4 regions of the Mesorhizobium calcicola genome follow, and region 2 is predicted to be linked to each of the others. Evidence: predicted binding sites of a transcription regulator. Region 2 holds the regulator's gene; each other region holds the start of a gene.
What was found. Region 2 encodes PhoB, which activates phosphate uptake and scavenging genes when phosphate is short. Its sites were predicted from a motif close to TGTCATNNANCTGTCAT; they were not measured.
Positions count from the first base shown of each region.

Region 1: phnC (phosphonate ABC transporter ATP-binding protein) is a predicted target of PhoB. The motif match lies at 2,314-2,330, and genes of this name have one in related genera.
Region 3: ACFSQT_RS33600 (LTA synthase family protein) is a predicted target of PhoB. The motif match lies at 5,395-5,411, and genes of this name have one in related genera.
Region 4: ACFSQT_RS07035 (acid phosphatase) is a predicted target of PhoB. The motif match lies at 4,528-4,544, and genes of this name have one in related genera.

Region 1 covers NZ_JBHUGY010000023.1:512-7,939, forward strand. Annotated here, with positions in the region: partial or broken gene phnK (phosphonate C-P lyase system protein PhnK) at 1-35, shown strand, start outside; gene phnL (phosphonate C-P lyase system protein PhnL) at 39-746, shown strand; gene ACFSQT_RS15100 (DapH/DapD/GlmU-related protein) at 743-1,360, shown strand; gene ACFSQT_RS15105 (DUF1868 domain-containing protein) at 1,555-2,265, shown strand; gene phnC (phosphonate ABC transporter ATP-binding protein) at 2,401-3,249, shown strand; gene phnD (phosphonate ABC transporter substrate-binding protein) at 3,422-4,330, shown strand; gene phnE (phosphonate ABC transporter, permease protein PhnE) at 4,389-5,345, shown strand; gene phnE (phosphonate ABC transporter, permease protein PhnE) at 5,449-6,816, shown strand; gene ACFSQT_RS15130 (sugar phosphate isomerase/epimerase family protein) at 7,090-7,428, opposite strand, start outside.
Region 2 covers NZ_JBHUGY010000061.1:33,905-41,332, forward strand. Annotated here, with positions in the region: gene ACFSQT_RS32470 (sugar ABC transporter permease) at 1-261, opposite strand, end outside; gene xylF (D-xylose ABC transporter substrate-binding protein) at 410-1,450, opposite strand; gene ACFSQT_RS32480 (ROK family protein) at 1,805-3,049, shown strand; gene ACFSQT_RS32485 (hypothetical protein) at 3,140-3,403, shown strand; gene phoB (phosphate regulon transcriptional regulator PhoB) at 3,492-4,181, opposite strand; gene phoU (phosphate signaling complex protein PhoU) at 4,201-4,908, opposite strand; gene pstB (phosphate ABC transporter ATP-binding protein PstB) at 4,934-5,758, opposite strand; gene pstA (phosphate ABC transporter permease PstA) at 5,776-7,092, opposite strand; gene pstC (phosphate ABC transporter permease subunit PstC) at 7,089-7,428, opposite strand, start outside.
Region 3 covers NZ_JBHUGY010000064.1:129,049-136,476, reverse strand. Annotated here, with positions in the region: gene ACFSQT_RS33635 (YicC/YloC family endoribonuclease) at 1-196, opposite strand, end outside; gene mltG (endolytic transglycosylase MltG) at 350-1,420, opposite strand; gene ACFSQT_RS33625 (hypothetical protein) at 1,419-1,688, shown strand; gene fabF (beta-ketoacyl-ACP synthase II) at 1,676-2,938, opposite strand; gene ACFSQT_RS33615 (acyl carrier protein) at 2,973-3,209, opposite strand; gene fabG (3-oxoacyl-[acyl-carrier-protein] reductase) at 3,421-4,158, opposite strand; gene fabD (ACP S-malonyltransferase) at 4,219-5,172, opposite strand; gene ACFSQT_RS33600 (LTA synthase family protein) at 5,426-7,378, shown strand; gene ACFSQT_RS33595 (pilus assembly protein TadG-related protein) at 7,427-7,428, opposite strand, start outside.
Region 4 covers NZ_JBHUGY010000014.1:60,632-68,059, forward strand. Annotated here, with positions in the region: gene ACFSQT_RS07005 (DUF4242 domain-containing protein) at 1-149, shown strand, start outside; gene ACFSQT_RS07010 (YjiS-like domain-containing protein) at 214-414, shown strand; gene ACFSQT_RS07015 (hypothetical protein) at 460-951, opposite strand; gene ACFSQT_RS07020 (DUF922 domain-containing Zn-dependent protease) at 1,061-1,657, shown strand; gene ACFSQT_RS07025 (RBBP9/YdeN family alpha/beta hydrolase) at 1,629-2,192, opposite strand; gene ACFSQT_RS07030 (Lrp/AsnC family transcriptional regulator) at 2,301-2,780, shown strand; gene ACFSQT_RS07035 (acid phosphatase) at 2,937-4,469, opposite strand; gene ACFSQT_RS07040 (cytochrome-c peroxidase) at 4,853-6,109, shown strand; gene ACFSQT_RS07045 (Gfo/Idh/MocA family protein) at 6,155-7,213, opposite strand; gene ACFSQT_RS07050 (SDR family oxidoreductase) at 7,315-7,428, opposite strand, start outside.

The sequences.
Region 1 (7,428 bases), on a different contig from region 2:
CGCAATTGCTCGTTTCCTCGATTCTGCAGGTATAAACCATGGCGACGCCCCTCGTTGTCTCCGACGTCGCCAAGAGCTTCACCATGCATCTGCGCGACGGCATCAAACTGCCTGTCGTCGCCGGCGTTTCGTTCTCGATCAGGGCTGGCGAATGCACCGTGCTCGGCGGCCCGTCCGGTGCCGGCAAGAGCTCGATCCTGAAGATGCTCTACGGCAACTATGCCGTCGATGAGGGCCAGATCATCGTCGGGCACGACGACGGCCTGATCGACCTCGCCACGGCCAGCCCACGCACCGTGCTTGCCATACGCCGCCAGACCATCGGCTATGTCAGCCAGTTCCTGCGCACCGTGCCGCGTGTTTCGGCGCTGGATGTAGTCGCCGAACCGCTGGCCGAGCGCGGCGAGGAGCGCGAGAGCGCGCGCGATAAAGCTCGTTCCTTGCTGGCGCAGCTCAACCTGCCGGAAAAACTGTGGGCGCTGCCGCCGGCAACCTTCTCCGGCGGCGAGCAGCAGCGCGTCAACATCGCGCGCGGCTTCATCACCGAGCACCCGATCCTGCTGCTCGACGAACCGACCGCCTCGCTCGATGCCAGGAACCGCGACGTGGTGATCGACCTCATCGCCGCCAAGAAGGCCGCGGGCGTCGCCCTGCTCGGCATCTTCCACGACCACGACGTGCGCGAGGCAGTTGCCGACCGCATCATCGACGTCACCGCTTTCGCTCCAGGAAAAATCGCCGCATGACCAGGAAATTGTCGGAGACGCCGCTGGTCCACCCGACGGCGGACGTGCAGAACTCGACGCTCGGCCGCTGGACCGAGATCGCCGATCGCAGCCGGGTTTCCGAAAGCGAACTGGGCGACTATTCCTACATGATGCAGGACTGCGCCGTCTGGTGCGCGACGATCGGCAAGTTTTCCAACATTGCAGCCAGCGTGCGCATCAACGCCACCAACCACCCGACCTGGCGGCCGACGCTGCACCACTTCACCTACCGCGCCTCGGATTATTGGGACGACGCCGAGCACGAGAGCGAGTTCTTCGCCCAGCGCCGCGCCAAACGCGTCACCATCGGCCATGACACCTGGCTCGGCCATGGCTCGACCATCCTGCCCGGCGTTGCCGTCGGCGATGGTGCGGTGGTCGGCGCCGGTGCCGTGGTGTCGAAGGACGTCGCCCCCTACACCATCGTCGGTGGCGTGCCGGCAAAACCGATCCGCGAGCGTTTCGACCGCCGCACCGCCGAACGCTACCAGGCGCTCGCCTGGTGGGATTGGGACCATGCAAGGCTGCGCGCCGCGCTCGACGATTTCCGCTCGCTTGAAGCTGAGGCCTTTCTGGAAAAATACGGCGGTTAGAGCAACTCCAGAAAAAGTATGAAACGGCTTTCCCGGGAAAAGCGCGTAGCGCTCTCCCCTGGGAATTGCCTGAAAAAGAGATAGAGCGGCGAGACGACCGCTCTTATCAATCACATCATTGTCATGGGGTGAGCCTGTTTCATACCCCTGACACATCGCCGGGGCAGGACGCCGTCTTACCTTTGGAGATCGCAATGCCTGCTTCTGTCAGACCCTCGCTCGCCGGATTCTTTGCCGGCTCAAATCCGCAGCCACCGGTTCATCTCGGCACGCGCTACGACACCTCGGGCAATTTCCTGATCGAGCCCGGCAACACGGTCGTCAGCCATCTCGTCGGCGGTTCGCCCTCCGAGGCCGTGGTGCTTGCGGTGCGAGACCAGATGCTGGCGATGCCCGATGCCGACCGGCTGGCCTTCACCCCCGTCTCCAGCCTGCACATGACGCTGTTCCAGGGCATCATCGAATATCGCCGCCGCTTGCCTTACTGGCCGCATGACGTGCCGCTCGACACCAGCATCGACGCGATGACCCGCCTGTATCTGGAACGGCTGAAGGGTTTCAAAGGCTTCGGCCCGTTCAACATCAAGGTGGTCGAAATCGTACCGACCGGCCTCACCGTCGCCGGCGCGACGGACGACGACGTGCGCGTCATGCGCGCCTGGCGCGATGCCCTGGCGGTGCCGTTCGGCTACCGCCATCCCGATCATGACAGCTACGTCTTCCACATCACCTTCGCCTATCAGATCCAGCGTCTTGCGGACGATCGGGCGACCGCATGGCAGGAACTGTTCGATGATTGCCGCGCGCTTTTCGCACGGCAGGCTCCCGTGATCGAAATCAAGACCCCGGCCTTCTGCGCATTCCGCGACATGGAGCATTTCGAGGAATTGCTGGTGCTTGGCTGATCGACGGCCACAGGTGCCTGACGCCGCGCCTGTGGGCAGTAACAAAACTGACATCAATCCGACACCGCAGGTTCATGGCGCTGCGCTAGCCAAGGGTTAACAGACCCTTCAACCGCGACTGGACTGGAAACGACCATGTCTGCCACGCTCGAAATCCGCGGCGTCACCCGACGATTTGGCAAGAACACCGCCGTCAGCGACATCAACATCTCGATTCCGCAGGGTCAGATGGTTGGCGTCATCGGCCGTTCGGGTGCTGGCAAATCAACCCTTCTTCGCATGATCAACCGTCTCATCGATCCCAGCCAGGGGTCGATTTTTTTTGACGGCGCCGAGGTCTCCCAACTGCGTGGTTCGCCGCTGCGGCGCTGGCAGCGCGACTGCGCAATGATCTTCCAGCAGTTCAACCTGGTGCCGCGCCTCGACGTGCTGACCAATGTGCTGCTCGGCAAGCTAAACCACCGTTCGACCCTGTCGAACCTGCTCGGCATGTTTTCCCGCGCCGAGTGCGCCGAGGCGGTCGCGGCGCTCGAGCGGCTCGACATCGCCCGCACCGCGATGCAGCCTGCCGGCACTTTGTCGGGCGGCCAGCAGCAGCGCGTCGCCATTGCCCGCGCCATGATGCAGCAGCCCAAGGTGATTCTCGCCGACGAGCCGATCGCTTCGCTCGACCCACTCAACGCCAAGGTGGTGATGGATTCGCTGCAGGACATCAATCTGCGCGAAGGCATCACCGTCGTCACCAATCTGCACACGCTGGACACTGCCCGCGCCTACTGCAACCGCATCATCGGCATGGCCGCCGGCAAGGTCGTCTTCGACGGCCCGCCGGAAGAGCTCAACCGCGAGGCCGTCCGTCTCGTCTATGGCGCCGACAGCAATGGCGGCGAAATCTCCGAGGCCATCACCTCGACCAGCATCGCCTACAAGCAAAAGATCACCGCATCCGCCGGACCGCTCGAGCCTGCATTTCCGGGATATTGAGCTCATGATCCCGAAAAGTGGAGACCAGTTTTCTCGGACAAACGGAAACCCGTTTTGTCCGGAGATCATGGATCAAGAACGAGCGACCTGGATCGCCAGCCCGCGTCAAGGGCACCTGTCAAAATCACCAACGCTGCCGGCGCGGGGCCGGAACCCACAGGAGAGATATCCAATGTTCAGGAAGATGGTTTTTAGCGCCGTTTCGGTGCTCGCCATGGCGACCAGCATGGCCCACGCCGCCGATATGAAGGAATTCCGCGTCGGCATCCTTGGCGGCGAGAACGAAACCGACCGGCTGCGCAACTACCAGTGCCTGGCCGACCATCTGAAGGCCGAATTCGGCTTCGAGAAGGTCTCGCTGTTCCCCGCCGCCGACTATGACGGCGTCATCCAGGGCCTGCTTGGCGGCACCCTCGACTTCGCCGAACTCGGCGCTTCCGGCTATGCCAGCGTCGTCCTCAAGGACCCGAAGGCGGTAACCCCGATCCTCACCACCCAGCAGACCGACGGCGCCACCGGCTATTATTCGATCGGCCTGGCGCTGAAGTCCTCCGGCATCACCGACATCAAGTCGGCCAAGGGCAAGAAGCTCGGCTACGCCGATCCGGATTCGACCTCCGGCTATCTGATCCCGCTGACCCAGATTCCGAAGGACACCGGCGCTTCGAACGAAACCTTCTTCGCTTCGACCCGGTTCAATGGCGGCCACGAGAACAACGTCCTGGCCGTGCGTGACGGCAAGGTCGACGTCGCGGTGGACGATTCCTCGGGCATCGGCGATTTCAAGAACGGCTACACCTCCGGCACCTTCCACAAGGAAGTCGCCAAGGGCGCCGTCGACCCCAACGACTTTGTCGAAGTCTGGCGCTCGGGCCTGATCCCGAACGGCCCGCTGGTCGTTCGCACCGCGCTCGGCGACGAGATGACCTCCAAGCTCACCGACTTCTTCACGCAGCTGCCCAAGAAGGACAAGGCTTGCTTCGAAGGCGTCGAAGGTGGCGATTTCACCGGCTACGTCCCGGTGAAGCCGGACTTCTACAACGTCATCGTCGAAGCCCGTAAGGCAGCCATCGGCGGCTAACGGCAAAAACCAGGAAGGGCGGCGTCGAGAAAACGCCGCCCTTCTTGCATGTCCGATCATGACCCTTTCCGTGACAGCCCCTTCCGGCGCCACACACCAGATGGCCGATGCCTGGCGACGCCAGATATCGCTGCGCCGGCTCTATACGGTGCTCGGCGTCGGTTTGCTGCTTGCCGCGATGTTTGCGAGCATGTGGTTCGCCGACGAAGCCAATGCCGGGCACTTCTTCGACCGGCTGCCGCACATTCTGGATTTCCTGAGCTGGCTCATCCCCAAGGATTGGAACGACGTCTGGCGGGCGCTGTTCGACATCGCCTCGCCGCATGACACCGGCACCCAGGAATTCAACTTTCCGCTCGGCCGCGTCTATGTCTGGGGCGGCTTTTACATCCCTGAATATTTCGAGCTCATGCTGACCACGGTGAATGTGGCCCTGGTCTCGACCTTTGTCGGCTTCATCTTCGCCGTACCGTTTTCCTTCATCGCCGCGCGCAATCTGACGCCGCATCCGGTGCTGAGGCTCGTCGTCAAGCGCTTCATGGAGCTGCTGCGCGCCTTCCCCGAGATCGTCATTGCCGGCCTCTTCGCGGCCATCGTCTCGACCGGTCCGATCGCAGCCATCATCGCCATCGGCCTGCATTCGATCGGCGCGCTCGGCAAGCTGTTCTATGAGATCAACGAGAACATCGACATGCGCGCCGAGGAAGGCCTGAGGGCGGTCGGCGCCAACTGGTTCGAGCGGGTGCGCTTTGCCGACCTGCCGCAGGTGCTGCCCAACTTCATGTCCTACACGCTGCTCCGCGTCGAGATCAATGTGCGCGCCTCGACCATCATCGGCGCCGTCGGCGGCGGCGGCATCGGCGAGGAATTGAAACTCTCGATCTCACGCGGCTTTGGCGCCAAGACATTGGCGCTGGTACTGCTCTTGTTCACGACCATCTTCATTATCGACCAATTCTCCGCCTGGCTGCGCCGCAAGATGGTCGGCGAACAAGCCTTCCTGATAGGTGCTTAGCCATGATCCCGAAAAGTGGAATCCGGTTTTCGGAAAAAATCATGGCAAAACCCGGAGATAGAGCCCCATCCCGGTTCTATCGGGATGGATCAGGCTCTTGATCATGGCGACGATGACCGCCGACGAAATCCGTTCGATCGAGGAGCGCTACCCGCAAGTGTTCCGGCGGCCGCTGTACAAGCGCTTTGCCCCGCTGTTCCTGTTCGTCGGCATCCTGCTCTACCTCATCTATGCCTTGTGGTTCTTCAGCCTGCCGCAAGTGCTGCGGGAATCGCACTGGGAACGCCTGCCGCTCTTCCTGTCGCAATGGATCAGCTACGACCTGCAGCCCGAGTTCCGCCTCGACCAGCCCGAGATAACACCGAAATACCCGCGCTTTTCCGCGCTTGGCGAGAACCCGAATCCAGATTGGGTCATCAAGAACGCGGACGGCACCTTTAGCGTCCTAATCGACGGCCCCGGCAAGTCCGTCACCTTCGACAAGACCAAGGCGACGATCGTGGCCAATGGCGAGACGGTGCCGGTGTCGCTGACCGACGGCAAGCCGGTGATCTCGGGCCCGGTGCCGGACTGGATCACCGCGCATGACGACGAGGTGGTGGCCAAGATGGGCTTCGCCGGGGAGGTGCGTGTCACCATCGACCGCGTCAAGGTCCGCAAGCGCTTCCTCGGCTGGGCGAATTTCGTCTTCGACACGCGCTCGCCCTTCTTCGGCAAGTCGGCCAGTGAAGTGGTCTCGCTGATCGTGTCCGGCCCCGAACTCAAGCCCGGCACCTCGAACCTCGCGCTGGCGGGAGACAACATCTGGAACAACGCCCAGTGGCAGCACGGCGACGTCTGGACGAAGTTGCTGCAGACCATCGTCATGGCCTTTCTCGGCACGCTGCTCGGCGGCATCGTCGCCTTCCCGCTTGCCTTCTTCGCCGCTCGCAACATCACGCCGAACGGGCTGCTCAGCCAGGTGCTCAAGCGTTTCTTCGACTTCATGCGTTCGGTCGACATGCTGATCTGGGCGCTGTTCTTCACCCGCGCCTTCGGCCCCGGCCCGCTGGCCGGCAGTGCCGCGATCTTCTTCACCGAGATCGGCACGCTGGGCAAAACCTATTCGGAAAGCCTCGAGAACATCGACGATAAACCGCGCGAGGGCATCAAGTCGACGGGCGCCAACGGCTTGCTGGTGCAGCGCTATGGCGTGATGCCTGAAGTGATTCCGGTCTTCATCAGCCAGACGCTCTACCAGTGGGAATCCAACACCCGCGGCGCCACCATCATCGGCGCCGTCGGCGCCGGCGGCATCGGCCTGAAATTGTGGGAAGCGATGCGGACCAACTCCAACTGGGCCAATGTCTTCTACATGGTGCTGCTGACGCTGGCCGTCGTCTTCATCTTCGACAACATATCCAACTTCCTGCGCCGCCGGCTGAGCCGGACCATCCACGACTACAACAGGATCCAGGCCGAGCAAGGCTAGCGATCTTGGCACCATGATTGGCAGCGGCCGGCCCATCGTGCCTTCGTCATCCACGGGCGGAGCAAGGAGCGAAACGACGCGGCGCAGACCCGAGGATCCATGCCGCCACGTTGGCCGTGGAATACAGCGGTTCAAGGAGAAGCGTCCACGCGCGCGCCCTACCCTGCCGACGTCTTGCGCATTTCTGCACCGCAGCGACGCTCAAGAGGCACGGCATGGATCCTCGGGTCTCCGCGTCCGCTTCGCTCCCGCTCCGCCCGTGGATGACGAAGTTTACGCTTTCTTCCAGCCGTCCTTGATATGCTTGTAGCCTTCACGATAGACGGCTTCCGGGCTCTCGGAAAAATCGCGCCACACTTTGGTCGCCGCCGCCAGGTCCTTCAGCGAACGGCCGAACGCCTCGATCGTCAGCCAGTCATCATAGCCGCTCTTGCGGATGGCGGAGAACGTTTCCTTCCACGGAATGTGGCCGCGCCCCGGCACGCCGCGATCATTCTCCGAGATGTGGACATGAACGACATTCCTGCGGTGTTTCGTATAGGCACCGATCGGGTCGGCCTCCTCGATATTGGCGTGGAAAGTGTCGTACATCGCCTTGATGTGCGGCCGGTC
Region 2 (7,428 bases):
GACCAGCACCATGCCGGTCGCCATGATTGCGACCGACGAGGTCTGCACCGACAGGTTCCAGAGGTTGCGCGGCGTCAGGAAAAGTCCGCCCGACAGGATGTGAATGCCGACCCAGATGACCAGCAACGCACCGACCATGCCAAGCATGCGCGTATCGAGTTCGGTTGCCTTGAGGAAGCGTCCGACGGCGCTTAGTTCGGACGCACGCGCCCGGTCTGCGGGCGGATTTGCGGCAGGCCCGTTAGAGGTCGTGTCGGTCATGATATCCTCCCACCGGTTTGCCGTCTGGCGCGGATGCCGGAAACACGATGCTATTTGCTTTCCGCGGTCATTTGAAGCGGAATGCCTCTTGAGAAACGCCGCGGCCCTGGGGCCGCGGCGCCGAGATCGAACCGGGATCGGTTCGGTTTTAGTTGCAGGCCGCGACGGCACCGGCGGCGACGCCCGCGCAGACTTCGTCCTTCTTGATCCAGCCGGCGTCGATGACGACGTTGAGATTGTCCTTGGTGATGGCAACCGGGGTCAGGAACAGCGACTTGACGGTGTTGCCGCCAGGCGTCGTGAAGTCCTTGACGCCGGCGATGTCGGTCATCTTCTTGCCGTCGGCCAGCTGCGTGGCGATCTCGGCGGCATTCTTGCCGAGCTCGCGCGCGTCCTTCCACACCGACACGGTCTGCGTGCCGAGCGCGATGCGGTTCAGCGCGGCGTGGTCGCCGTCCTGGCCCGAGACCGGCACGGCGCCGGCAAGGCCCTGCGCCGTCAGCGCCGCGACGACCCCACCGGCGGTGCCGTCATTGGCCGCGACCACGGCGTCGACCTTGTTGTCGTTGGCGGTGAGGAACTGTTCCATGTTCTTCTGGGCGTTGGCGGGCAGCCAGCCGTCCGTATAGGCCTCGCCGACATTCTTGATCTTGCCGCTGTCGATCGCGTCCTTGAGCACTTCCATGGAGCCGGCGAACAGGAAATCGGCATTCGGGTCGGCGCCGGAGCCCTTGATGAAGACATAGTTGCCTTCCGGCTTGACCTTGAACACTTCGCGGGCCTGCATGCGGCCGACTTCCTTGTTGTCGAAGGTCAGGTAGAAGACGTCCTTGTTCTCGATCAGCCGGTCATAGCCGACGACCGGAATGCCTTCGTCCAGCGCCTTCTGCACCGCCGGACCGATGGCCGAGGCATCCTGCGCCAGGATGATCAGCGAGTTGGCGCCCTGCGAGATCAGGCTCTCGACATCGGTGAGCTGTTTGCCGGGATTGGATTGCGCGTCGGCGGAGATGTACTTGTCGCCGGCTGCCTCGATCGCCGTCTTCATGGCGGCCTCATCGGTCTTCCAGCGTTCTTCCTGGAAGTTGGACCACGAAACGCCGATGACCTTGTCCTTCGCCTGCGCGACCGACGCGAGCGTCAGCGACATGGCGACACCCGCCAGGATGGCGGCTGTGAATCTTTTCATATTATCCTCCCTGCGCCGCGTATGGCGCGACCAAACTGGCCCGAAGGCCGGCACAGAGGCTCTATTTTTTCGAGCCTCGAAAAAATACTGATCTAACACCCGAACGCTGTCAACATCGATTCTGGTGGATTTTGATGTCCCTCTGAATTTTTTTCGAGCTCCGGAATAAATAATGACAGGATGGTGGCCTTCTGCCAGAATTTGTCTGGCGCATGTCGCCCCAAAGGTGCGCAGTGGTTTGGGGACAACGACACGCGCGGAAACAAGTGCCTGAAGCGCCTCGCGCTTTCAGGCTTCGCTGATGGCCTTCGGGAGGCAACGAGAGGCCGCGGCGACCGGGAGGATGTGAAAAGCATGTCGGTCGGAATCCGCCACGACGATCTGCGCCGCCGCAACCGGGCGATGGTGATTGCGGCCGTGCGCCGCGCCGGACAGCCGTCCCGCACCGAGATCGCCGCGACCACGGGCCTCAGCCATTCGACCATATCGGCGATCTCCGCCGACCTCATCGGCGAAGGCATCCTGACCGAGAGCAAGCCGAGCGAGGCCGGCTCGCTCAAACGCGGCCGGCCGCAGGTCGGCCTCGGCCTCAATCCGGAAGCGGCGGCGGTGATGACCGTGGTGCTGTCGCTGAACTTCCTCTCGGTCGCCGTCATCGACTATGCAGGCCAGGTGATCGCCGAGGAACAGCGCCGGCTGGACACGCTGACCATGTCGCGCGACGCGCTGATCGACGAATGCGTCGCCATCGTGCGGCGCCGCATCGAGGATCCCGATCTCGACGTCCGCAGCGTCGCCCGCATCGCGCTGGCGATCCAGGGCATCACCGACACGCGTGCCCGCGCCATGCTGTGGTCGCCGATCACGCCACACACCGATATCGCCTTCGCCGACATACTCGAAGACGAGTTCGGCATCCCCGCCACCATGGAGAACGACTGCAACATGATGGCGGTGGCGCTGCGCTGGCGCGATCCGCAGCGCTACCGTGACGATTTCATCGCCATCCTCTTGTCGCACGGCATCGGCATGGGCCTGGTGCTGAAGGGCGAGCTGTTCACCGGCACCCATTCCTCGGGCGGCGAGTTCGGCCACATGATCCATCGGCCGAACGGCGCGCTGTGCCGGTGCGGACGGCGCGGCTGCGTCGAGGCCTATGCCGGCAACTACGCGATCTGGCGCAATGCAAGGCAGCTGGGCGAGGACACCGAGCCGGTCGCCGATGTCAGTGACGCTGACATGCGCGCCCTGGCGACCGCGGCGCGCGAAAGGGATGGACCCGAGCGCGAGGCCTATCGCAAGGCCGGCGAGGCGCTCGGCTACGGTCTCGGCAGCCTGTTCGCGCTGATCGATCCGGCGCCCGTCGCAATGGTCGGCGTCAGCGCCGCGGCCTTCGACCTGATCGAGCCTGCCTTGCGCGAGGCGATAGCCCAGACCGCCGGCGGCCAGCACTCGAAATCGATTTCCTTCGACACCGAGCCGAACGAACTGCCGCTGATCCGCGAAGGCTGCGCCATGCGCGCGCTGACCTTCGTCGACCAGGAGATTTTCGCGCCGGGCGCGCAGGCAAGAACGGGTGCCGGAAAGAACGTTGCCTGACGGTCAGGGCGAAACTCAATCATTCTGAACGACCGAGTTCGACCCATTGCGGACATCAATTGGCAATGTGTCTGCCTGTATGATCTGCTGATGTCCCGTTCGTTGGTGATCAACTTCAACATAGATCAGGCCGAGCTTTACGGCCTCATCCATCGTGTTCGCAACTTCGGTGAGGACGTCTACCGCTTCCTACGAACCAACGGCTGGGGCGAAATTGATATCGGCGAGGTCGATGCGGCCACAACGCAACTGATCATGCGAGACATCAAACATTCAAAGCTCCGGCGCGTTACTGCCTGGGTCGAAGAGGAGATGAGGCGGCAACATCTGTTGGGAGAAGTCGAAGTCCGCTAACCACCCTCTTCACGGCATTGGCGACTGCCTGCTGACTGGAGTTTTGATCTTGGAGTCCCATCCCGTTCTTATCGGGATGGGACAAGCTCTAGTCTTCGCGGATCGCGTATCCCGCCCCCCGGATGGTGCGGATGACGTCGGGCATGCGGCCATTGTTGACCGCCTTGCGCAGCCGGCCGACGTGGACGTCCACCGTACGCTCGTCGATATAGATCGTCTCGCCCCAGACATTGTCGAGCAGCTGACTGCGCGAAAACACGCGACCGGGATGGCGCATCATGAATTCGAGCAGGCGGAATTCGGTAGGTCCGAGCCGGATCTCGCTCTTCTTGCGATAGACCCGGTGCGATTCACGATCGAGCACGATGTCGCCGACCTTGAGCACGCTGGACAGCACTTCCGGCTTGGCGCGGCGCAGCAGCGCCTTGACCCTGGCCATGAACTCCGGCGTCGAGAACGGCTTGACCAGATAATCGTCGGCCCCGGTGGAGAGGCCGCGCACACGATCGCTTTCCTCGCCGCGCGCGGTCAGCATGATGATCGGCAGCCGCTCCGTCTCGGGACGCATTCTTAGCCGGCGACAGAGTTCGATGCCGGAAACCGCGGGCACCATCCAGTCGAGCACCAGAAGGTCGGGGACGTTCTCCTGCAGGCGAATTTCGGCCTCGTCGCCGCGCGTCACCACCTCGACCTGGTAACCCTCGGACTCCAGATTGTAGCGGAGCAGCACACCCAGCGGCTCCTCGTCCTCCACGACCATGATGCGTGGCGCGATCATCGACTGGTCACCCCTGTCGTCATGCCGCCGGCGCGGACATTGCCGTCTCGTCCTGCTTCGGACGATTGGCGGGCAACTGCTTGCCGGTCAAAACATAATACGCATTTTCCGCGATGTTCGTGACGTGATCGCCGATGCGCTCGAGGTTCTTGGCGCAGAACAAAAGATGCGTGCACGCGGTGATGTTGCGCGGGTCTTCCATCATGTAGGTCAGCAGTTCGCGGAACACGGAGGTGTACTTGACGTCGATGCGCTCGTCGGCGGCGCGCAGTTTCGCCAGGGCCTCGGCGTCGCGCGCCGCATATTCCTCGATGACGCCCTGCACCTGGATCAGCACCAGCTGCGCCATGGTGTCGATGGAGTGCGACAGGTCGCGCGGCGTGACGCTTAGGCCGACGGTGCCGACGCGTTTGGCGATGTTCTTGGCAAGGTCGCCAATGCGTTCAAGGTCGCCGGCCATGCGGATCGAACCGACGACATGGCGCAGATCGTCGGCCATCGGCTGCCGCTTGGCGATCAGTGTGATGGCGCGGTCGTCGAGCTCGCGCTGGCGCGCGTCCATGATCGCGTCGTCGGAGACGACGCGTTGGGCCATGGCGTTGTCGGAACTCAGCAGCGCCTTGGTGGCACCGCTGACCATCGAGCTGGCGAGATCGCCCATGTCGCTGATAAGCCTGCGGATCTGTCCGAGATCCTCGTCGAAAGAAGCGACGGTGTGTTCGCCCATGATCTTAGTCCTCGTATGCCTGAGCTCAGCCGAAGCGGCCAGTGATGTAGTCCTGGGTGCGCTTGTCGTCGGGGTTGGTGAACATCTTGTCGGTAGCGCCCTCCTCGACCAGATAGCCTAGATGGAACATCGCCGTGCGCTGCGACACGCGCGCCGCCTGCTGCATCGAGTGGGTGACGATGACGATCGTGTAGTTCTGGCGCAGTTCGTCGATCAGTTCCTCGACGCGAGCGGTGGCGATCGGGTCGAGCGCCGAGCAGGGCTCGTCCATCAGGATCACCTCGGGCGACACGGCGATGGCACGTGCGATGCACAGGCGTTGCTGCTGGCCGCCGGAAAGGCCGGTGCCGGGCTCCTGCAGGCGGTCCTTGACCTCGTTCCAGATCGCCGCCTTCTTCAGGCTCTGTTCAACGATCTGATCCATGTCGGCCTTACGCTTGGCCAACCCATGGATGCGCGGGCCATAGGCAACGTTCTCGTAGATCGACTTCGGGAACGGATTGGGCTTCTGGAACACCATGCCGACGCGCGCCCTGAGTTCGACGACATCGATGCTCTTGTCGTAGATATCCTCTTGGTCGAGCGTGATCTTGCCGGTCACCCGCGCCGAGTCGATGGTGTCGTTCATGCGGTTGAGGCAGCGCAGGAAGGTGGACTTGCCGCAGCCGGAAGGGCCGATCAACGCCGTCACCTGGTTCAGGCGGACGTCGAGATTGACGTCGAACAGCGCCTGCTTCTCGCCGTAGAACACGCCGACCTTGTCGCCGCGCATCTTGATGACTTCGTTCGATTTGGCGCTCATTTTATCGCCCACTGCGTTTTCAACAGACTGTTCGGTCATGATGTTCATACCAAAATGCCTTTTTTCTACCAGCGCCGCTCGAACCGACGCCGAAGCACGATCGCGGTGATGTTCATGGCCATGAGGAAGATGAGCAGGATTATGATGGCGCCCGACATGCGCTCGACGAAGGCGCGTTCGGCCTCGTTCGCCCACATGTAGATCTGCACCGGCAGCGCCGTCGCCGGATCGAAAGGCGTCTTCGGATAGTCGGCGACGAAGGCGACCATGCCGATCAGGAGCAGCGGCGCGGTTTCGCCCAGCGCCCGCGCCAGGCCGATGATCGTGCCGGTGAGAATGCCGGGTGCGGCCAGCGGCAGGATGTGCTGGAACACCATCTGCATCTTGGACGCGCCGAGGCCAAGCGCCGCCGCGCGGATCGACGGCGGCACGGCGGCAAGTGCTGCCCGTGTCGCGATGATGATCGTCGGCAGCGTCATCAGCGTCAGCACCAGGCCGCCGACGAAAGCGGCGGAGCGCGGCATGCCGAGGAAATTGATGAACACGGCAAGGCCGAGCAGGCCGAAGACGATCGACGGCACCGCGGCCAGATTGTTGATGTTGACCTCGATCAGGTCGGTGAAACGGTTCTTCTTGGCGAATTCCTCCAGATAGATGGAGGCGGCGACGCCGATCGGCAGTGCCAGGAGCAGCACGATCACCATCATGTAGAACGAGCCGATGATCGCCACGCCCATGCCCGAGGTTTCCGGACGGCTGGAAGCGCCATAGCTGAACAGGCCGGTGTTGAAATGTTCGGCCATCGCGCCGTCCGCCTTGAGCGTGTTCATCCAGGCGATCTGCTGGTCCGAGACCTTGCGGCGCGCTTCCTCGACGCTGAGGTCGATCTGGCCCTTGAAGGCCGAGTCGAGATTGGCAGCGGCAAGGATGTCGACATTGCGCGTCGTGCCGATCACCGACGGATCGGCGGCGACGATGTCGCGCAGCTGGACGCGGGCGCCTTCGGACAGGAAGCCCTTGAGCTTCTTGACGGTCGGCTTGTCGTCGGGATTGATGCCTAGCTTGGCGATCAGCGCCTTTTCCGCGAGCTTGGGATAGTTCGCCTTGACCAGCACGTTCGGATCGGTCGCGCGCATGTTGGAAGGATCGATTACCTTCTCGTCGAAGGTGATCGGCAGCGACACCGTCGTCTGCCAGAAGGCGGTGTAGCCCTTCGAGACGATGGTGATGAGCATGATGGCCAGGAAGGCGAGGCCGACGGAGATCGCCAGCACGCCGTAGATGCGGAAGCGGCGTTCGGCGGCATAGCGGGCCTTCAGGCCGATGTCGCGACGCGGATGGGCCGCGGCCCGGACCATCGTATCCATGGAGATGTCGGTCATTCGTACTGCTCCCGATACTTGCGCACGATGTAGAGCGCGACGATGTTCATCACCAGCGTCAATGCGAACAGCGTCAGGCCGAGCGCAAAGGCAACCAGCGTCTGCGGCGAATTGAACTCGAGATCGCCGGTGAGCTGGTTGACGATCTTGACGGTGATGGTCGTCATAGCCTCGAACGGGTTGATGGTAAGGTTGGCGGCGACGCCCGCCGCCAGCACGACGATCATCGTTTCGCCGATGGCGCGCGAGGCGGTCAGCAGGATGGCGCCGACGATACCGGGAAGTGCCGCCGGCAGGATGACGCGCTTGATCGTCTCCGAACGCGTCGCGCCGAGC
Region 3 (7,428 bases), on a different contig from region 2:
TCGCCTGGAAATTACCGCGCGCAAAACGCTTCTGAAGCGTCTGCCTGACGGCCGGTTCCAGCCGCTCGAAGCCTTGCGGCAATCGCAGCCGCACCTCGACGCTCTTGCCGTTGACGGACTTGACCTCCCAGGCGATCGCGGTGCCTTCATGATCGGCGACGGCACGTGCAAAACCGGTCATGCTCTGCAAATTCATATTGCCCACAAGTCCCTGGCACATCGCCCCGAAGCCGGTTTTCCGGAGAAGGGCAAGTGCGGCTTAAAAATGATTGCGCCGCGGGTGCGTCGAAATCGGACGCGCGGCGCTCTTGCAAAGGGCGTCGCCTGGCAGGCAACGCCTTTCTCCGTCCTACTGGGCAGTGCCCGTATCACCGTCGCCACTGTCAGCCGGCTTGTCGGCATTGCTGTCGCTGGCATCGGTGGCGCCGGCGGCCTTGGCGGCGTCATCAGCCTGCTTCTTCTGCAACGCGCGATAGCGGGCGACGTTCTCATTGTGCTCTTCCAGCGTCGCGGCAAAGACATGCCCGCCGGTACCATCGGCGACGAAGTAAAGATCGTCGGTCTTCGATGGATTGGCCACCGCCTCCAGCGCCGCCCGACCCGGATTGGCGATCGGCGTCGGTGGCAGGCCGTTGATCATATAGGTGTTGTAGGGCGTCTGCTTCTGGATGTCCGACTGGTAGATCGGCCGGTCCGCCGGCTTGCCCTTGCCGCCGAACAGACCGTAGATGATGGTCGGGTCGGACTGCAGGCGCATGCCCTTGGCCAGCCGGTTCAAGAAAACGGCGGCAACCCGCGAACGCTCGTCGCCCTTGCCCGTTTCCTTCTCGACGATCGAGGCCAGCGTGACGAACTCTTCGACATTGGCCAGCGGCAGATCGGGCGCGCGCCGCTGCCAGACATCGTCGACCAGCTTCTTCTGATCCGCCAGCAGCTTGTCGACCATCTGCTGGCGCGTCGCGCCGCGGGTGAAGCGCAGCGTGTCGGTGGCGAGGCTGCCCTCGGGAGGAGTGGTCGCCGGCATATCGCCGCTCAAGGCAGGCTCGTCGGCGATGCGCTGCAGCGCCTGCTCGACCGTCAGCCCTTCAGGAACGGTCAGCGAATACATCACCGACTTGCCGCTTTTCAAAAGCTCCATGATGTCGCGCATGGAAGCCCTGGGCTTGATCTCGTACTCGCCGGCCTTCAGCGCCGAATCATTGCCGAAGGCGCGCACGCCGAGGCGGAAGACACGGGCGTCGCTGATCAGCCCGCGGCGTTCGAGCTGGTCGGCAATATCCTGGACGCCGGTATTCGGCTTGACCAGGAAGGTGTCGCCATTGGCCGAGGGGCCAGCTTCAGTGAATGCCTGCTTGCCGAAATAGAGCGCGACGCCCGCCGTCAGAACCATCAGCATCACCAAAGAGATGACGAAGTTCATGAACACGACGATCTGGCTGCGCGACGCGCGCGAGCGCTTCGGCGGCGGTGTGCCGGCCTCCGGGCGCAAGGCCTCGCTGGCCGTCTTCGGCACGATGGGACCCGATGCCGGACGCTGCCCGAATTCTCCGTTGTCTGCCGGATTTGTGTTCATTTCGCCCTACCGTTTGATCGCCCAACGAATCCCCAGCGGCAGAGTAGGGGCGAATATGGCAAAATTGACGGCACGCCAGATCGTCGCCCGGCAACCGGACGATCAGCCATTGTAGCGTTGGAAGACGAGCGAAGCGTTGGTGCCGCCAAAGCCGAAGGAATTGGACAGCGCAACGTCGATCTGCCGAGCGCGCGGTTTGTTGGGCACCAGGTCGATCGCGGTTTCGCGCTCCGGGTTGTCGAGGTTGATGGTTGCCGGCGCGACGTTGTCGCGAATGGCTAGGATCGAAAAGATCGCTTCGGCAGCACCCGCCGCCCCCAGCAGATGGCCGATCGACGACTTGGTCGACGACATCGAAATCTTCGACGCGGCATTGCCGACAAGCCGCTCGACGGCGCCGAGCTCGATGGTGTCGGCCATGGTCGAGGTGCCGTGCGCGTTGATGTAGTCGACATCGGCGGGCGTCAGCTTGGCCCGGTTCAACGCCGCCGTCATGCAGCGGAAGGCGCCGTCGCCGTCTTCAGCGGGCGCGGTGATGTGGTAGGCGTCACCGGTGAGACCGTAACCGGTCACCTCTGCGTAAATCTTCGCGCTGCGCGCCTTGGCATGTTCGAGTTCTTCGAGCACGACGACGCCGGCGCCCTCGCCCATGACGAAGCCGTCGCGGTCGCGGTCATAGGGGCGCGACGCAGTTTGCGGCGCATCGTTGCGATCGGTCGACAGCGCCCGGCATGCGGCGAAGCCGGCGATCGACAGCCGCGTCACCGGCGCTTCGGCGCCACCAGCGACCATGACGTCGGCATCGCCCCACATGATCAACCGGGCAGCGTCGCCAATGGCGTGCGCGCCGGTCGAACAGGCCGTGACGACGGCATGGTTCGGGCCTTTCAGCCCGTGCCGGATCGAAACCTGTCCGGAGACCAGATTGATGATCTGGCCCGGGATGAAGAAAGGGCTGATGCGGCGCGGGCCGCGTTCCCTGAGGATCATCGCGTTCTCGGCGATGCCTTCGATGCCGCCGATGCCGGAGCCGATCAGCACGCCGGTGGCGCACTGCTCGGCATGGCTCTTGGGCTCCCAGCCGGAATCCTTCAGCGCTTCGTCGGCGGCGGCAATCCCGTACAGGATGAAGTCGCCGATCTTGCGCAATTCCTTCGGCTCGAGCACGGCCTCGGGATTGAAGGTGGCGTTGCTGCCGTCACCACGTGGAATGACGTGGGCGACCTTGCAAGCAAGATCCTCCACCTCGAACTCGGTAATGCGCTTGGCTGCGCTGCGGCCGGTCAGAAGTTCCTTCCAGCTGTGCTCGAAGCCCATGCCGAACGGCGACAGCAACCCAAGGCCCGTGACGACGACACGCCTCATCGCAGGTCCTCCCCGGTGATGACTTCGGAAAGCGTCAGGCGGATGCCTTGTCGATATACTTCACCGCATCGCCGACGGTCAGGATGGTCTCGGCCGCATCGTCGGGAATCTCGACGCCGAATTCTTCTTCAAACGCCATGACGAGTTCGACCGTGTCGAGGCTGTCGGCGCCCAGATCATCGATGAAGCTCGCCTGCTCCGTCACTTTGTCGGCATCGACGCCAAGGTGCTCGATGACGATCTTCTTGACGCGCTCTGCGGTGTCACTCATTTGGGGCATCCTCGTCTTTTGTTTGTCTGTCTTCGTTAGCGGGCAGAATGCCGCTAATCAAGCTGAAAGATGGTCCTGCCGGAAACGCAACGGCTACGAACCGGTTTTTGCCCGAACCGCCGGGTTGCGGGCCGCATTACACGAAAAATAGCTGAGGTCCAAGCCGAAATGGTCTCTTTTCACAGCCGGCCACAACGCGGCCGGACCGCGTTCAAATCATCGCCATGCCGCCATTCACATGGATGGTCTGGCCGGTGACGTAGGCGGCTTCGTTAGAAGCGAGATAGGCAACGGCGGACGCGACTTCAACGCTGGTGCCCATGCGGCGCGTCGGGATCGCCGCCATGATCGCCTCCTTCTGCTTGTCGTTGAGCTTGCCGGTCATCGCCGATTCGATGAAGCCTGGGGCGACACAGTTGACGGTGATGTTGCGGGTGGCGATCTCCTGCGCCAGCGATTTGGAAAAACCGATCATGCCGGCCTTGGAGGCGCAGTAATTGGTCTGGCCGGGATTGCCAGTGACGCCGACCACCGAGGTGATGTTGATGATGCGGCCGTGGCGGCGGCGCATCATCGGATGGGTGAGTTCGCGGGTCAGCCTGAACACGGCGGTCAGATTGACCTCGAGCACGGTGTCCCAGTCGGCGTCAGACATGCGCACGAACAGGCCGTCCTTGGTGATGCCGGCATTGTTGACCAGGATGTCGACGCCTTCGAGATCGGCCTCCGCCTTCTGGCCGAGCGCCTTGACCTCGTCGCGGTTCGACAGGTTGGCCGGGAACAACTTGACCCGGTCACCAAGCTCTGCGGCCAGCGCCTCCAGTTTCTCGACGCGGGTGCCGTGCAGGCCGACGATGGCGCCTTGCGCATGCAGCACCCTGGCGATCGCCTCGCCAATGCCCCCCGATGCGCCGGTGACGAGTGCCTTGCGGCCAGTCAATTCGAACATTTTTGTCTCCTGATTGAAAAGAGAACACCCTTTGCACGGGCAGGGTCAAATGGCACGAGATTAAGCAAGCGTCGCCAACGCCGTCTCGACCTCAGCCGCGGCGCCCACAGACGCGGTGGCGATGTCGCGGTTGATGCGCCGCGCCAGGCCCGAGAGCACCTTGCCGGCGCCGATTTCGTAAAGCGTGGTGATGCCGTTTGCGCCGAACCATTCCACCGTCTCGCGCCAGCGCACGCGGCCGGTAACCTGTTCAACCAGCCGCCGCGCAATCTCGTCGGGGTCGATCGAGGGCGTCACCGACACGTTGGAGACGACCGGGACGGCCGGCACATTCTTGGTCACGCCAGCCAGGGCTTCGCGCATGACGTTCGCGGCCGGCGCCATCAGCGCCGAATGGAAAGGCGCAGAGACTTGCAGCATGAGCGCGCGCTTCGCGCCCTTTTCCGTGCAGAGTTTCGCTGCCAGTTCGACCGCCGCCTTGGCGCCGGAAATCACCAGCTGGCCACCGCCATTGTCGTTGGCGATCTGGCAAACCGAGTCCGTGCCGGCCCCTTCGGCAGCCTCGGCGCAGGCGGCTTCGACGTCAGCCTGTTCCAGTCCGATGATCGCCGCCATCGCGCCCTCGCCGGCCGGCACCGCCGCCTGCATGGCATTGCCCCGGATGCGCAGCAGCCGGGCGGCATCGGCAACCGAAACAAAGCCGGCGGCCGCGAGCGCCGAATATTCGCCCAGCGAATGGCCGGCAACATAGGCGACCTTGCCCTTCAGCGAGAAGCCGCGCGATTCCAGCGCCCTGATCGCGGCCAGCGACACCGCCATCAGCGCCGGCTGCGCGTTGGCGGTCAGCGTCAACGTCTCTTCCGGCCCTTCCCAGATCAGCTCCGACAGGTTTTCGCCAAGCGCGTCGTCAACTTCCTGGAAGACCCCGCGCGCCTCGGGAAAGGCATCGGCGAGATCCTTGCCCATGCCGACTGCCTGGCTGCCTTGTCCAGGAAAGGTGAATGCAACGGCCATGCGAGGGCTCCCAAGGGCTGGTTTTGCTTGCCTGATAGTCGAGTTTTTCTTGCCTGTGACGCAAGGCAGGCCGTCAAGTCAAGCCCAGTTCGACCCTGCCCGGTGGCATCGTCGCCGGCCGAGTGCCTGTTCCGAAAGGCTTTTTGGCGATCACTCCTGATGAAAACCGCTCACGATTCGTTTGCTGGCTCTTCTTATTTCCGCCACAGGCGCTAGCTTTGCGTGACAGTTCTATGACAATCGAGTGACGTGTTTGTCGCTGGGCGGGGAAGTTAAGGTGGCAAAGAGTTCAAAACGCGCCGGCAAGGCCGCGCCACAGTTCTTGGAAGACGATCCGTCCACCGGCTATCTGCCGGGCAGGAGATGGCCGGTCGTGCGCTATGGGCTGATTAGCCTGGCAATCGCGGCCGTCCTGGTGTTTGCCATCGAATTGACCGTGCGCGGCGACTTTGCCGGCACTATCTCCTTCTTCCTGCAGCCGCTCAAGCCGGGCTGGACCACCATCGTCGTGTTTGCGCTGATCCTGATCGGCCTCGATGCCGTGCTCGGCCGCAGCCACCAGAGCCTGATGATCGTCGCGCCGTTGACCCTTTCCCTGGCCTTCGTCGGCCATCAGAAGTCGCATTATCTCGGCGATCCGCTCTATCCCACCGATTTCCTCTATGCCCGCCAGATCTTCGCGCTGCTGCCGCTCCTGGTTCGCGACCGGCCGATGACCGCGCTTGCCATGGTCGTCGGTATCGTCACCGGCCTGTCGCTGCTCGTCTACGGCTGGCGGCTGTGGCGCCGCAAGGTTCCGGCGCTCAGCCGCAAGGGCCGCCTTGCCCGGCTGACGCTGGCAGTGCCGCTGCTCGCCTTCTTCGTTTCGATCATGGACTACGCCACCTTCTCCTGGACAAGGGACCGGCTGCAGATCATCCCGATCATGTGGGACCAGAAGGAAAACTATGCCTCCAACGGCTTTGCCCTGGCCTTTGCCCTCAACGTGCCGATGGCGCATGTGTCGGCGCCGCCGGGCTATTCCGACAAGGCAATCGCGGCGATCGACCGCTCGGATGTGACCGCCTCGGTGCCAGCCGAGAAGCCCGACATCATCATCGTCATGAGTGAATCCTTCTGGGATCCGACGAAGCTGCCCGGCGTCAGCATCACGCCCGACCCGATCCCCAATGTGCGGGCGCTGCGCTCGGGCTCGATGTTCTCGCCCGAATTCGGCGGCATGACCGCCAACATCGAATTCGAGGCGCTGACCGGCTTTTCCAACGCATTCCTGCCAGCCGGCAGCATCCCCTATCAGCAATATGTGCGCACGCCGACGCCTTCGCTCGCAACCTTCCTGAAGAGCCAGGGTTACCGGGCGCGCGCCATCCATCCCGGCACCAACTGGTTCTGGAACCGTGGCGCGGTCTATGCCGATTTCGGCTTCAACGATTTCAAATCCGAAGAGACGCTGCCGCCCATGCAAAAGCGCGGGCCGCTGGCATCCGACGCGGCGATGACCGATGAGATCATCAGCGAGGCCGACGCCAGCGATGACCCGGTGTTCTTCTTTGCCGTCAGCCTGCAAAACCACGGTCCCTACGAGCCGAACCGCTATTACAATCCGACACACGCGGTGCAGGCACCCATCAGCCAGTGGGCGCGCGAATCGCTGCTCAGCTACGCCGAGGGCTCAGCCGACGCCGATCGCGGCCTTGAACGCCTTGTCGAATGGGCGAAGAAACGCTCCCGCCCCACTGTGATCGCCTTCTTCGGCGACCATCTGCCGCCGCTGGGACCGGTCTATGTCGAAACCGGCTTCCTGAAGGACAATGTCGCGCCGCGCAATGAACCGACGCCGGAAGCCGCCCTTGAACATCATCAGACGCCGCTGATCATCTGGTCGAACCACTCCGGTCCGGTCGAGAACCTGGGTGCGGTCAGCCCCGCGTTCCTGCCCTATCATATCCTGACCACGGCCGGCATCACCCATCCTTACTACACCGGCTTCCTGGGCGAGATGCGCGAACGCTACCGGGTCGTCGACCGCAACCTGTTGCTGACGCCGGCTGGCGAGGCCACGCCCGATTGGGCACGGCAGAAGGAGATCGATCCGGCGATCCGCGATTTCCGCCTGCTGCAATACGACATGATGTTCGGTAAACGCCTCGCGGCGCCCGATTTCTTCCCCGAAACGGTCGACAGGGTTGTCGCCCATACGAGTTGACCCAACCGATCCGTTCGGGACCGGCCCGGCGCTCCCGGGCCATGGGTTTC
Region 4 (7,428 bases), on a different contig from region 2:
CCTCCTATGTCGCCGGCGACAAGATCTACTGCGTGCATGAGGCCGAAAGCGCCGAGATCGTCGAGCGGCATGCCCGCGAGGGCGGCTTTCCCGCCAACAAGGTGACGGAGGTCGCCGCCTTCATCGGCCCGCAGACCGCAGGCGCCTGACGTCTCGTCACGGTTTGCCGGCGCGACGCCGGCAAACCCTTGGCGCTGAAATTCCGAGGAAACCATGACCGAAATTGAAAGCGTCCCGAGGAGCGCCCGACAATGGCGCTTGCCCTCGACCCTGCTGGCACGCCTGCTGCGCCGCTGGCGCCACCATTGCGACCGGGGCCATCTGGAGGCGATGCCGGATTTCATGCTCAAGGACGTCGGCATCAGCCGGTGCGAAATCGACTGTGTCGCGACGCATGGCGAGACCGCGCGGTAGACGACGCATCACGCGAGGCGTTGGCGGTGATGCAAAGGCCGCCAATCAATCCCCGTCGTCGGCAGGCTTGGCCTTGCCGCACTGCGCCAGCACCTTGCCGATGGCCGCGCTCGAACCCTTCAGCGGAAAACCGGTCTGGCCGTATTTGGCGGTGCTGACCTCCAGATCGCCTTTCCCACGCAGCAGGTCGAGCAACGGATCGGCTTTGGCAAGGTTCACCACGAAGTAGTTGTACATGGCTTCGAGCTGCAGCGTCTTGGTCACCGTCTTGCCGCCGGCCTTGAAATCGAAGGCGCCGCTGATGCCGGGCTCCAGCTGCTGGCCGGCGGCACCCAGGTCGTAGCTCAGCACCGGCGTGTCGAAACAGACAAGCATCAGATGCGCATCGCCTTTCGGGCCGCCGCAGACCGAAGCGGTCAGCACGCTGCCGCCCTCGTCCTCCTCCATCTTGGCGCTCCAGCCGCTGCACGACGCGGCAAACGCCGGCTGCGCGGCCTGCAGGACCGCCACCGCGCCCACGACGATGAGATATCGCATGACTTCCCCCTCCGACATTGCCGCCGCGCCCGTCGGCATCCTATAGGAAAAGCGGTTCCGGTGGCATCGCCTGTCGCGGCACCAGTGCTGATTTTCGCGGAGAGCGGTGTTGAGAGCCTGTGTTCGTCTGTGTCTGTTGCTCGCCGCCCTGATGGCCTTGCCACTGGCCGCCCATGCCGACTGGAAGCCGGTCGAGAAGGTCGAGACCTACGCCATATCAGGCCAGTCCGGGCCGGAGCTCTACCGCTCGATCGGCGACAACGGGCCGAAGCTCGGCGTTGCCCGCGCCATCGCCCACACCAATTTCAAGCTGACCTGGACCAGGGACTATCAGGCACGCGCCGGAGCCTGCGTGCTGGCGACGGCACGGCCGAAGCTCATCATCACCTATACCTTGCCAAGTCCCTCCGCACCGCTGCCGCCAGCCATACAGAAGAACTGGGAGGTTTTTATCGCCGGCGTCAGCGCGCATGAGAAGGTGCACGGCGCTGACATCATCGACATGGTGCGCAAGATCGAGGCGGCGACCGTCGGCCTCAGCGTCGCCGACGATCCCAAATGCAGCAAGATCCGCACCGAGATGACGAAGCGCCTGTCCGAACTGTCACAGGCGCAGCGGCAGGCGAGCCGCGATTTCGACCGCGTCGAACTCGGCCAGGGCGGCAATCTGCAAAAACTCATCCTTGCCCTGGTGAATGGCGGCTGAGGCTAGCCTCCGAAACCAGACCGTCGAGAAGCGCAATACCTTCCGGCCAGTCGCCCAGACCACTGTCGGCATTGATGTGGCCGGCCGGCCCTATGACGGCCATGCGGCCGCCCCATTGCGTCGCCCTCGCCTCGGCATAGTCCGGCGCGCCATATGGATCGTTGGTGCTGGCCACCACCAGCGAGGCAAAGCGCAGCCGGCCTTGCGGAATATTGGCGAAAGCCATGCCATAGCCAGGGAAGACGGCCGCCGTCGGATCGGGAACGCCGACCAGCAAGGCCGCCTCGACCGGGCGCCGCGAGATTTTCTGCCAGTGCGCGATCAGCAGGCAGGACAAGCTGTGCGCGACCAGCACCGGCGGCTCCGGCGCGTCGATCACGGCGGCTTCCAGCGCCGCCAGCCAGTCGGTGAAATCGGGCAGGTCCCAGCTTGACGGCTGGAACCGCCGCATTGCCGGATTGGGGCTTTCCCAGCGCGATTGCCAGTGCGCCGGACCCGAACCGCCGCTGCCGGGCAGGATGATGAAATGCGTCATGTCGCCTTGCTCCTATCTATTGAAGGAGCATGGTGGCGTCTTGCCACGATCCCGAGAATGGGAAATCATCGGAAAAGTCGCGGCATTTCCGATGGATTCAAAGTATCTATGAAAAACAGCGATGAGCGCGCGCCGCTCGACCCGACCGACATCGCCATTGTCGAAGCCATGCAGGAGAACGGCCGCATCGGCATGTCCGAGCTTGGCCGCCGGGTCGGCCTGTCGCAGCCGGCGACCTCCGAGCGGGTGAAACGGCTGGAGGAACGCGGCGTCATTGCCGGCTACACCGCGGTGATCGATCCGGCCGCACTTGGCCTCGGCATGATGGCGATCATCCGGGTGCGCACCACGCATGAGCACATCCGGCCCTGCCTGAAGCAGTTCGCCGAGATGCCGCAGATCACCGAGGTGCACCGGCTGACCGGCGAGGACTGCTTCATCTTGAAAGTTGTCGTCCCCTCGCCGGCGCAGCTTGAAACCATCGTCGACGCGGTGGCCCGTCACGGCGCGGTCACCACGGCGCTGGTGCTGCGCAGCGAGACGCCGAAGCCGATCGGCCGCGACCTGATCCGCAGATCAGGCGGCTAGAGCCGGATGATTTCAGGTCGAATCGACCTGAAATCTGAATCCGCCTCTAACTCAAAGAGATAGAGCATGATGTCGTCCGAAAACCGCTTCACACTTTTCGGCATCATGCTCTAGACCAAAGGGCCTCGCCGCACTGAGGTTCTGCCAGACCCTGCCCTACCGGCTCAAATCAAGCGCCGCGCTCAGGTCGCCCATCGGCGGCTGGTCGTTGTTGCGCAGCGCCTTGTCGCGGGCGACGATGCCGGACAGCACCGGCAGATCGTAGCGCGCGGTGATGAAGCGCAGGATCGACGTCGTGTCGTATTGTGTGTGGTCGACCGTGCCCATCTTCGCATAGGGCGAGATGATGAGGGCCGGGACGCGGTTGCCCGGCCCCCAGCGATCGGCCTTCGGCGGTGCGACATGGTCCCAGAAGCCGCCATTCTCGTCATAGGCGACGACCACCAGCATGTGGCTCCATTGCGGGCTTTGCTCCAGATGCGAGACGAGGTCGGCGAGATGCTGGTCGCCGCTCGCCACATCGGCATAGCCGCCATGCTCGTTGAGGTTGCCTTGCGGCTTGTAGAAACTCACCGCCGGCAGCTTGCCGCCGTCGATCGCCTTGATGAATTCCGCGCCGTCGAGGCCGCCGTCCCTGAGGTGTTCGGCCCGCGCGGCGGTGCCGGGCGCGTAAGCCGCGAAATAGTTGAACGGCTGGTGGTGGAACTGGAAGTTCGGCACCGGCGTCGCGTTCTTGCCGTCGAGCGTTGCCTGCCAGGCGCCGGAATACCAGGCCCAGTCGACGCCTTTCAGCGACAGCAGGTCGCCGATGGTGATGTCGTGCTGTGGCGGCAGCGTCGTCGGCTGCGCCGGGTCGGCCAGCGCCTTGTCGCCGCCTTCGGCCGGCTTGTTGGCGCTCGGCTGATAGGGCGGCTGCATGGTGTTGACGGCATGGAAATCGGGCGTGATGGCGCCGTCATTGACGAATTTCGGCGCGCCGCCGAGGGCCGAGGCCGGCGAATTGTCGGCGACCTTCAGCATCGTGCCATCGGCCTCGACCACGGCGATCTGTCCCTTGACCGGGCTGGTGTCGGCGTGGGGATAGACCGGCACGCAGGCGCAGGCGAGCTGGAAATGGTTGAGGAACGAGCCGCCGAACGCGCCCTGGAAGAAATTGTCGGCCAAAACGTATTTCTTCGCCACCGCCCACATCGGCAGCACCGAGCCGTCATAATGGCCCATCACCAGGCCGCCGGAATCGGCCCAGGCGACGAACTTGTCGTTCTTCCCGCCATCGATCTGCATCTGCTCCTGATAGAAACGGTGCCAGAGGTCGCGCGTGATGACGGAGGTATTCTCGTTGAAACCTTTGGCGTCGTCGATGGCGAAGCTGGCATTGGCCAGATGCGCCGACTGCGCCTCGGTCACCGGCGGCGTCACGCCCTTGCCGGTCAGCCCGCCCCAGGCCGGCGGCAGTTCGGCCAGCGGCTTGCCGTCGCGGTCGAGCTGGCGCGCCTGATCGGCCGAGACGCTGGCCAACCCATTGGCGCCGGGAAAGCCGCCATAGAGATTATCGAAGCTGCGGTTCTCGGCATAGATGACGACGACGGTGTCGATCTTGTCGTAGCCAGGAGGAGCTGCCTGCGCGGCAGTGGCGACCGATGCCAGCGCCGTACTGGCGAGGCAGAGCGAGAGAAAAGGCCTGATCATGGAAGATGCCTCGTGGCTGGGGATGGCTGGAGGAACTTCAGCACGCTAGGACTGGCGCTTGTCAGCTTTGTGACAGAAACCGTTCTGTGCAACGTCACTGAAATCAGCTGATACGCCGGCGGGGCAGCACCCCCCTCTGTCCTACCGGACATCGCCCTCGCAAGGGGGAGATTGGCAGCTTCTGCGACCGCGCCTTCAAACTTTGGTGATTGGCGAAAGCCGAGGCGACATCCGATCCCCCCTTGCGGGGGAGATGTCCGGCAGGACAGAGGGGGGTGGGAAGGATCGCTGCCCATCCACCATGGAGCGGTCGGATGCACGGTCATCAATCCGTAGCAATGCCAGTACGAGATTGGCGGACCGGAAAAACGGAACCGGACGGCATGACAGCGCGACAATGGAAAAGGCGATCCATCGCAGTGGCAGCATTGCTCGGTCTCGTCACGATCCTGCCCGGCAACTCAGTCAGCGCCGGAAGCGGCAGCGTCCATCCCGGGCCGATGTCGCGCGCGGATGCCTTCGCGCGGGCGCAGGCGCTGACAGCGCTTGGCCGAAAAATGTTCTTCGACCCCTCGCTGTCGGCTTCAGGCAGACAATCCTGCTCGTCCTGCCATGACCCGCGCCATGCCTTCGGCCCCGCCTCGGCCTCACCAGTCGAGATGGGCGGGCCGCATCTCGACCAGCCCGGACTGCACGCCGTGCCGTCGCTGCGTTACCTCCAGGCGGTGCCCGCCTTCACCGAGCATTTCTACGATTCCGAGGATGAAGGCGACGAGAGCGTCGACAACGGCCCGACCGGCGGCCTGACCTGGGACGGCCGCGCCGACTGCGGCCGCGACCAGGCCAGGATCCCGCTGCTGTCGCCGTTCGAGATGGCCAACAAGGATGCCGCCACCGTCACCGCCGGATTGCGCATGGCGGCGTATGCCGATGAATTCAAGGCGGCCTTCGGCGACACCGTGTTCGACCACCCGGATGATGCCTTTGATGCCGCCGCGGAGGCGCTCGGCACCTTCGAGCAGAGCGCCGCCGACTTCTATCCCTATACCAGCCGCTACGACGCCTTCCTCGCCGGCAGGGCGACGCTGTCGGCGCGGGAATTGCGCGGCCGCGCGCTGTTCGAGGACGAGACCAAGGGCAATTGCGCCAGCTGTCATCTGAGCGAACCCGCCAATGACGGCGAGCCGCCGCAATTCACCGATTTCGGCCTGATCGCCATCGCCGTGCCGCGCAATCCGGCGATCCCGGCCAACGCCGACCCCGCCTATTTCGATCTCGGCCTGTGCGGGCCGCTCAGGACCGACTTCCATGGCCGGGCGCAGTATTGCGGTCTGTTTCGCACGCCGACGCTGCGCAACGTCGCGCTGCGAAAGAGCTTCTTCCACAATGGCACCTTCCACACGCTGCGCGACGCGGTTGCCTTCTACGCCAGCCGTGACGGCGATCCCGGCCACTGGTATCCCAAAAACGCCGACGGCACGATCCGGCAAAATGACGATCTGCCAAAGGCTTACTGGGCCAACCTCAACCAGGGCCCGCCCTTCGGCAAGAAGCCCGGCGACAGGCCGGCGCTGACCGACCCCGAGATCGACGACATCGTCGCCTTCCTGCAAACGCTGACCGACGCGGATCAGCAGTGACCAGCGCCTTCCCTTATCCCCTGTGGGAGAAGGGAAGTCTTGCTCTCACTGCGTGTCCGCGTGTGCCCTCAGTTCCGCCCGCTTCTCGTCCGACACCACGGCGAGGTCGAGCACCTTCTGCAGGCCGGCGGCGTGGCGGAAGCTGGGCTCGCTCTGCACGCCGCTGGTGACGGCGTCGACGAAACGCTGGTAGTTGGTCGCCACCGTGCCGGCGTCGAGCTCTTCCCATTTGGCGTTCTCGACATTCTCGCCGACGCAGGCCTTGAGCGCCGAGCCGTCCAGATTGTGCACCACCTCGATGCCGCCCTTGTCGCCATAGATGCGCAGGCGCAGCTCGTTGAGATGACCAGTCGCCCAGCGGCTGGCATGTACGACGCCGAAGGCGCCATTGGAAAAATCCAGCGTCATGGCGAAGCTGTCATTGGCGTCGAGCCCGTATTCGCCGATGCGGTTGCCGGGCGCCTTGTCGAAGGCGCGCAGCCGGCAGAAGACATGGTCGATGTCGAGAGCGGCCCCGTAGCTGGCGAAATCGAGGATGTGGATGCCGACATCGCCGAGCACGCCGTTCGAGCCGTGGCCGCGCGACAGGCGCCAGAGCCATTTCGGATCGGTGCGCCAATCGCCCCAGAATTTCGACACCAGCCAGCTTTGCAGATAGGACGCCTCGACATGCCTGACCGTGCCGATTTCGCCCGCTTGCACCATCTGGCGGGCCTTCTGCAGCGCAGCGACATTGCGATAGGTGAGGTTCACCATGTTGACGATGCCGGCGGCTTCGGCGGCGTCGGCCATCTCGGTGGCCTTGCCGAAGTTCTCGGCCAGCGGCTTCTCGCACAGCACCGGCTTGCCGGCGGCGATCAGCGCCATGGTGGTCGGGTGATGGATGCGGTCCGGCGTGACATTGGCCACCGCGTCGAAGCCGCCCCAAGTCAGCGCATCCTCCAGCGAGGTAAAGCGGTTGGGAATGTTGAAGCCGTCGGCGAATTCACCGACACGCGCCGCATCGACATCGACGGCGCCGACGATGTCGACACCTTCGATGGCGCTGAACCGCCTTGCATGTTCCAGCGCCATCCAGCCGGTGCCGAGTATCAAAAGCCGCATTTTTGCTCCTTGGGGTGAGATGTCAGAATCCGTTGTCTTAGAATGCTGCCAGATCGCCTCAGCGGCGAACCCATGAAGCGGCAGCCTGGTTCGTCGCCGCCTCAAATCGCGCGGATAATGCCGCCGTCGACACGGATGTTCTGGCCGGTGATGTAGCCGGCGCCTTCGGATGCCAGGAAGGCGATGGTCGCGGCGATCTCCTCCGAGGTGCCGTA